One region of the Bacillus sp. GW823-FHT06A11 genome, then DNA from elsewhere that is predicted to be linked to it. Evidence: riboswitches for the same ligand, from Rfam matches in the RefSeq annotation. Region 1 holds a riboswitch; each other region holds the start of a gene.
The links. A riboswitch is a leader RNA that binds a small molecule or an ion and turns the genes downstream of it on or off. The one in region 1 is predicted to bind S-adenosylmethionine.
Positions count from the first base shown of each region.

Region 2: another riboswitch for S-adenosylmethionine. It lies ahead of mmuP (S-methylmethionine permease); the one in region 1 lies ahead of AC1Q8L_RS05130 (YezD family protein).
Region 3: another riboswitch for S-adenosylmethionine. It lies ahead of AC1Q8L_RS25230 (cyclase family protein); the one in region 1 lies ahead of AC1Q8L_RS05130 (YezD family protein).

Region 1 covers NZ_JBXAHS010000001.1:1,038,581-1,040,850, reverse strand. The annotation lists gene lysA (diaminopimelate decarboxylase) at 1-882, shown strand, start outside; SAM riboswitch class I at 998-1,106, shown strand; gene AC1Q8L_RS05130 (YezD family protein) at 1,179-1,322, shown strand; gene AC1Q8L_RS05125 (phosphoadenylyl-sulfate reductase) at 1,410-2,114, shown strand; gene sat (sulfate adenylyltransferase) at 2,153-2,270, shown strand, end outside.
Region 2 covers NZ_JBXAHS010000012.1:61,415-63,684, reverse strand. The annotation lists gene mmuP (S-methylmethionine permease) at 1-1,111, opposite strand, end outside; SAM riboswitch class I at 1,195-1,302, opposite strand; partial or broken gene AC1Q8L_RS28885 (IS4 family transposase) at 1,645-1,889, shown strand; partial or broken gene AC1Q8L_RS28880 (IS4 family transposase) at 1,865-2,114, opposite strand.
Region 3 covers NZ_JBXAHS010000007.1:78,884-81,153, forward strand. The annotation lists gene AC1Q8L_RS25220 (ATP-binding protein) at 1-113, shown strand, start outside; gene AC1Q8L_RS25225 (hypothetical protein) at 343-723, shown strand; gene AC1Q8L_RS25230 (cyclase family protein) at 752-1,384, opposite strand; SAM riboswitch class I at 1,470-1,582, opposite strand; gene AC1Q8L_RS25235 (PRK06851 family protein) at 1,732-2,270, shown strand, end outside.

The DNA.
Region 1 (2,270 bases):
CATGGAAAGTTTGTGAACATATTAATTCGTGTAACGCCTGGAGTAGAGGCGCACACACATGAATATATTACAACAGGCCAAGATGATTCGAAATTTGGATTTGGCGTTTCAAACGGTCAAGCGATGCAGGCAATTGGATTTGCTTTACAAAAATCCAATTATAATGTGCTAGGGATTCATTCACATATCGGATCGCAAATATTTGAAACAGCTGGCTTTGTTCGAGCGATTGAAGTTCTTCGCCAATTTTTAGAAGAAGTGAGAGAGCAAACAAACTATGTAGTAAAAGTGTTAAATGTAGGTGGGGGATTTGGAATACGCTACACAGAGTCGGATACACCGTTAACTCTTGAGACATATGTGCGAGCTGTAACAAGTGCAGTGAGAGAACAATTTACTGTATGTGAATATCCATTGCCAGAAATATGGATTGAACCAGGCCGTAGCATTGTAGGTGATGCTGGGACAACAATTTATACAGTTGGGTCTGTGAAAGATATTCCTGGTATTCGGAAATATGTATCAGTCGATGGTGGAATGACAGATAATTTAAGACCTGCTTTATATAGTGCGCGTTATGAAGCAATGTTAGCGAATCGAGGGAATGATGAGAATGAAGAACTCGTTTCGATTGCGGGGAAATGTTGTGAGAGCGGAGATATGTTGATTTGGGATATTCATTTACCGAAAGTCGCTTCTGCTGATTTACTAGCAGTTTCCTGTACAGGAGCCTACGGGTACTCGATGGCGAATAATTACAATCGGATTCGAAGACCAGCCGTTGTCTTTGCAAAAGGCGGAACATCGCAAGTAGTTGTGGAACGCGAAACATATGAAAATATTATTGGGAACGATCGCATACGTATTAAAGAGCTTGTTTAAATAGAAAAAGGAGTTGTTCGGATGGGCAATTCCTTTTTTGTAAAATAAAATAATTAAAATATATCGGAAAACTAGGATTGAAAAAAAACAGAATTGTGATAAAATACAAATACAAAGCTTATCAAGAGAAGCGGAGGGAACTGGCCCGAAGAAGCTCGGCAACCTGCTTATAGAAAGCAAGGTGCTAAATCCAGCAAAATGGAATCCATTTTGAAAGATAAGGTAAAATATATTACCGAACAGTCTTTTCGAAATGGGAAAGATTTTTTTTATGAATAAAAAGGGGGGCTGTTCGCGTGGGTGTACGGGAACATTTTGATGAAGTATCCGAGAAGATTGAAGCGATGCTTGCTGATATGAAATATGGCTCAATTACAATTGTTGTGCAAGATGGAAAAGTAATTCAGTTAGAGAAAAGTGAAAAAGTACGTTTAAAGTGAAAAGCGCTGACTAGAAAAACTAGAGGCGGTTTTAACCTATTTTCATTAGGTTAAAACCGTCTTTTTGCTTTTACAGGGGGAAAAAACATGTTGACGTATGAAACGTGGGAAGAAAATGTTGTTTCGTTTTCGGAAGAAGATGAAACAAAAGGCGCGTTATCAGTATTAAATTGGGCTTATGAAGAGTATAAAGATGAAATCGTCTACGCATGTAGCTTTGGGGTGGAAGGTATGGTATTGCTGCACCTTATAAACCAAGTAAATCCATCTGCTAAAGTTGTATTTTTGGATACAAATGTTCATTTTCAAGAAACATATGAATTAATTCAAAGAGTGAGGGAACGATTTCCTTCATTGAATATTATAGAAAAGCAGCCAGAACTTACACTTGATGAACAGGCGAAGTTGCATGGTGAAAAACTGTGGGAGAGCAATCCGAATCTTTGTTGTAAGATTAGAAAAATTTTACCTTTAGAAAAATCATTAGTCGTGGAAAAAGCATGGATATCGGGCTTAAGAAGGGAACAATCAGAAACACGTAAGCATACAAAGTTTATAAATCAAGATCATCGTTTTCAATCTATTAAAGTTTGTCCACTCATTCATTGGACGTGGAAAGAAGTTTGGCGATATGTATACAAACATAGCTTGCCGTATAACCCGTTGCATGATGTTGGCTATCCAAGTATTGGGTGTGAGAAATGTACTTTACCTGTAGGGGATGGTGGCGATTCAAGAGATGGTAGATGGGCTGGGAAAGTGAAAACCGAATGTGGTCTTCATTATCAATAAGATGAATCTTGAAATAAAGCTAAGAGGGGATATAGAAAATGAGCACAGTAAACGAATTAGTAAACCGTATAGATGAGACATATGATGTATCACAAATTGAAAAAGAAATTAAATTAGACAACATTGCTTTAAGTGATTTAGAACTATTGGCGACGG
Region 2 (2,270 bases), on a different contig from region 1:
CTAGACCGGAAATGGAAACAAGTACGATATAGACAGTATCTGGTGCCACAATACTTGAGAGCAAAGCCAAAGCTCCACCCATCATACTGAAAATGACGGCGTTGATTGGAACACCTTGCTTCGTCATTTTCCCAAAAATCGGGGATATCGTATTCTTATTAGCAAGCGACCAAAGCATTCTAGAAGAGGCATAAAGGCCTGAGTTTGCCGCAGATAAAATGGCTGTTAAGATAACGAAATTCATTATGTCAGCTGAATATGGCACCCCAATTCGTTCTAGAACTGCAACAAAAGGGCTCTCTAATACCCCTGCATCGGAAATAGGCAATAACGCAGATAAAACAACAATCGTTCCTACAAAAAAGATGATCAATCTCCACAGAGTAGTTCGAATGGCCTTCGGTATCATTTTTTCTGGGTTCGCTGTTTCTCCAGCTGCAATGCCTATTAATTCTGTTCCCGAAAAAGCAAAATTAACCGCAAGCATGGTCATCATAATGGCCGTAGCACCATGAGGAAATAAACCTCCACTTGTAAAATTAGAAAAGAATGGTGCTGCTTTTGAATGAGTCATTGGAAGAAACCCTAGCATTGCCGCTACTCCTAAAACAATAAAAATCACAATAGCTATAACCTTTATCGATGAAAACCAAAATTCGGATTCGGCGAAAAATTTAACAGTCAGGACATTTAATACAAAGATCAAAATGGCAAAAAGAGCACTCCATACCCAAATATTAACCGATGGAAACCATCGCTTCATAAGTAATCCTGCGGCTGTAAATTCAGACCCTAAAGCAACAGTCCAAGTTAACCAATACAACCAGGCTACTGTATACCCTGTACCAGGTCCAATGTATTTAACTGCATAACTATGAAATGCGCCCGTTTCAGGCATATGTACGGAAAGCTCGCCTAAACATAGCATAACTAGATAAACTACTAGCGCACCAATCAGATAGGATAGAATTGTTCCAAACGGGCCAGCTTGTTGAATAGTGTAACCCGAGCTTAAGAATAAGCCAGTTCCAATCACCCCACCAAGTGATAGCATGACTAAATGACGTGCTTGCATTTTCCTTTGAAATTCTCTCCCATTTTTGTTCTCCATTTCTACTCTCCTTTAGTTACTATCCAGAAAAAACAAAAACGCACTCTAAAAAAGAGGGCGTTACTGACAAATAAAAACGGAAGCTCTCATCTATCAGGATTATCACCCGCTGGAATTAGCACAGTGTCTACTTAAGCAGACCTGTTGCTGAGGTTTCATAAGGCCAGTCCCTCCACCTCTCTGGATAAGAAATATTTTTTTATAACCTTTTCAATCCATTTAATAACTGTCAAGATAATTCTGTTTTTTTTAAAAATATCTATTATAGAAATACAAAAAATAGAGTATTACTATAACTGCAACCCACTCCTTCTCGGGTATTATTTAAAAATCGAACATACACAACCTGATTTATTTATGATACGGTTCACAAGCACTTCCTCAAAATTTAATGCACTTCTAAATATCTTCTTACTTCTTTGGCTATGGGGTCACCATACATAACCATCAACTCAGGTATTTTAATACCCTCAAATATCAAAAAAACGTTATCTTTTCTAAACAAGCTAAATTAGAAAGGATGAGGTTTTCTTATGAATCTCTCGATTCAAGATGAATTATTACCATTTGCAGAATAATTACAACGATATGTTACACCTGTATTCTTAGAAGAACTTGCAAGAGAAATAGGATTTATAAGGCGAAGACTTAAGTTTTCTGGATCAGAATTAGCTGCTATTTGCATTTGGATTAGTCAACGGGCGGCAAGTGATTCCTTGGTTCGATTATGAGTGGGCTTCATGCAGCGGCAGGGCTTAGCCCTGAGGGACTTAATAAAACTCCTGTTGAAGTTTCTAATTGACTACAAAGTTGAGTAATAGAGGTAGTAGCGGTTTGTTGATTTAACCATACACACAAATATAAAAAATGATGCCCATGGCACTTGCGTTTTCATTTCATTCCGCCTGCTTTCTATAGCTAATTGATTAAGTGTAGTGGGAAACATATATCGATATAAATCTTTAGCAAATAAAGACAACTTTTGTTTTTGATAAATATTTATAAAAAGCACGTCACCTTTTCTCATTAACATAAGTGAATAGTAACGTGCTTTTAACTTCAAGAATAGTCTAAATCCTTAAGTTGATGGATGTGGGGTACCACCACATGCCCATCAAGCTAAAAATGGATTTTCTATGAAATTCCATTTTTTTGTTGT
Region 3 (2,270 bases), on a different contig from region 1:
GACTTGGGTTAATGATTACATATAAAATTATTAAGGAACATCAAGGGAGTATCACGATCCAAAGTAGTCTAGGAGTAGGAACGAAAGTAGAAATTTTTCTGCCGACCGTTTAATGTATTGGGAGAAAAGATTTTTCAGAAAAGTGTTCTTGTTGTGTAAATATAAACATTTTATAAAATGTTTCAAGAAGGGTTTTTTTTATAAAATACTTCGTTTATAATGGAGGAAAATATCGACATGAGATTGATTGCTCATGTAACGGTTCAGTAGTGTTATGAAAAGATAAGAAGGGGTGCACGCGCATCCTTTTTTCTATGCAGATATTATGAAAGAGGTGGTATGATGGAATTAACATTAAATTCGACTGTATGTTTACACACGATTCAATTTCGAAAAGAGCAAAAGAATTATATTGTAAAAGATACAATTACAGGAGAAAAATATGAAATGCCGCCACTTTGGATTGATGCATTGGCAATGATGCGTGACGGTTTTTTATTGGGAGAAATTGAGGAGAAATTAAAAGAAGAGTATCCATCCGAAGAAGTGAATATGTTAGCATTCACGAGGCAACTGTTAGAACTAGAACTTGTTGAAATGGTAGATGGAGAAGAGATAGCTTGCACAAAGAAGAAAGAGATAGATTGTTTAGCTTGGGTGCGTCCTCGTGTGGAACAATTCTTTCTTAATTTAAATAGAAAATATAGAAGCAAAGACCAATAGTGGCCTTTGCTTTTTTTATAGGCTGTGTTTAAAAAATAACAGCAAATGCTCTTGCGAAAGCACCGTCACTATTTTTAATTTTTAAAGGTGCTGCTGAGAAAAAGAAACGTTTTGTTTCGATAGCATCTAGATTTGTTAAGTTTTCAATTAAGTAAATATTATTCCCTAGTAATATGTGATGAATCGGTGATGTTTCTGTTGTGACTTCATCAGGAGAAATGAAATCTAAACCGATAGATTTTACTTTTAATCGCACTAGTTCTTTAGCTAATTCTTCAGAAAGATAAAATGCTTCCTTCTCATAAGCCTCTGTATTCCATTTTGTGGATAGATTAGAATGAAAAATAACAATATCACCTTCTTTTATGTCAGTATTATGCAATACTGCCTTAGGTAATTTTCGCTCTTGAATATGTGTTACATCTATAAGAACAGCTTCACCTACAAATTGATCCAGCGGTAATTGATCGATGGTCGTTGCGCCTGAAATAAAATGCGCAGGAGCATCACAATGCGTGCCAACATGAACGACAGAATGAAAATCTGTAACTTGATAGCCTGATTCTTCAACACTTGTAACAGCTTCTAGTTGTATTTTAGGTGTTCCAGGAAATTGAGACATATTATTTTCAAATGTTTGCGATAGATCAATTACTTTCATTTTACATACCTCCAATATATGTTTTTCAAATAATAAAAAGCTCATCCTTCAGTATCAAGAAAGATGAGCTTTACATGCTAGTTGAGTTTTATCTTCCAAAATGCAATGCATTTTGCAGGAATTAGCACCTATTCAGTTTGTATAAACTGAGGTTGCTGGGCTTCAAAGGGCCGGTCCCTCTGCCTCTCTTGATAAAGAAGTATTCAGTTTTTAAAATCGGAATTTTCCGATAGTTAAATTGTAATTCATTTCCTTTTTTCGTGCAATACAAAATAGGTATTCACCCAAATAAAGCTGCTCGCATATTGTAGCTTATGTAAATAGAATGCTGCGAAGGAGTGAGTGCAGTGACAGGAAATGTATTAAATTATTATGCTGGTGGTAATACAGCTAGGGGATTTCACAATTTATACGAAGAGAATTTAAAAGGATTAGACAGATTATTTATCTTAAAGGGTGGCCCAGGAACGGGAAAATCTTCTTTAATAAAGGCAATAGGTCGTGAATGGATTGAAAAAGGATATGATATTGAATTTTTACATTGTTCTTCTGATAATAAATCGGTTGATGGTGTAATTATCCCAAAATTAAAAGTAGGAATTGTTGATGGGACATCGCCGCATGTTATTGAGCCAAAAATGCCAGGAGTTGTTGAAGAGTATATAAATTTAGGAATTGCTTGGGACTCAGATAAACTAAGAAAGCAGAAGTTAGAAATTGAAAGATTTGTTTCAGAAGCAAGCAAAGCTTTTCAGTCTGCTTACGTACGTTTTAAAGAGGCATTGGTTATACATGATGAGTGGGAGAAGATATATATTGATAATATAGATTTTAATAAAGCAAATGAACTAACCAATCAGCTAATCCAGAAATTATTTGCAGATAA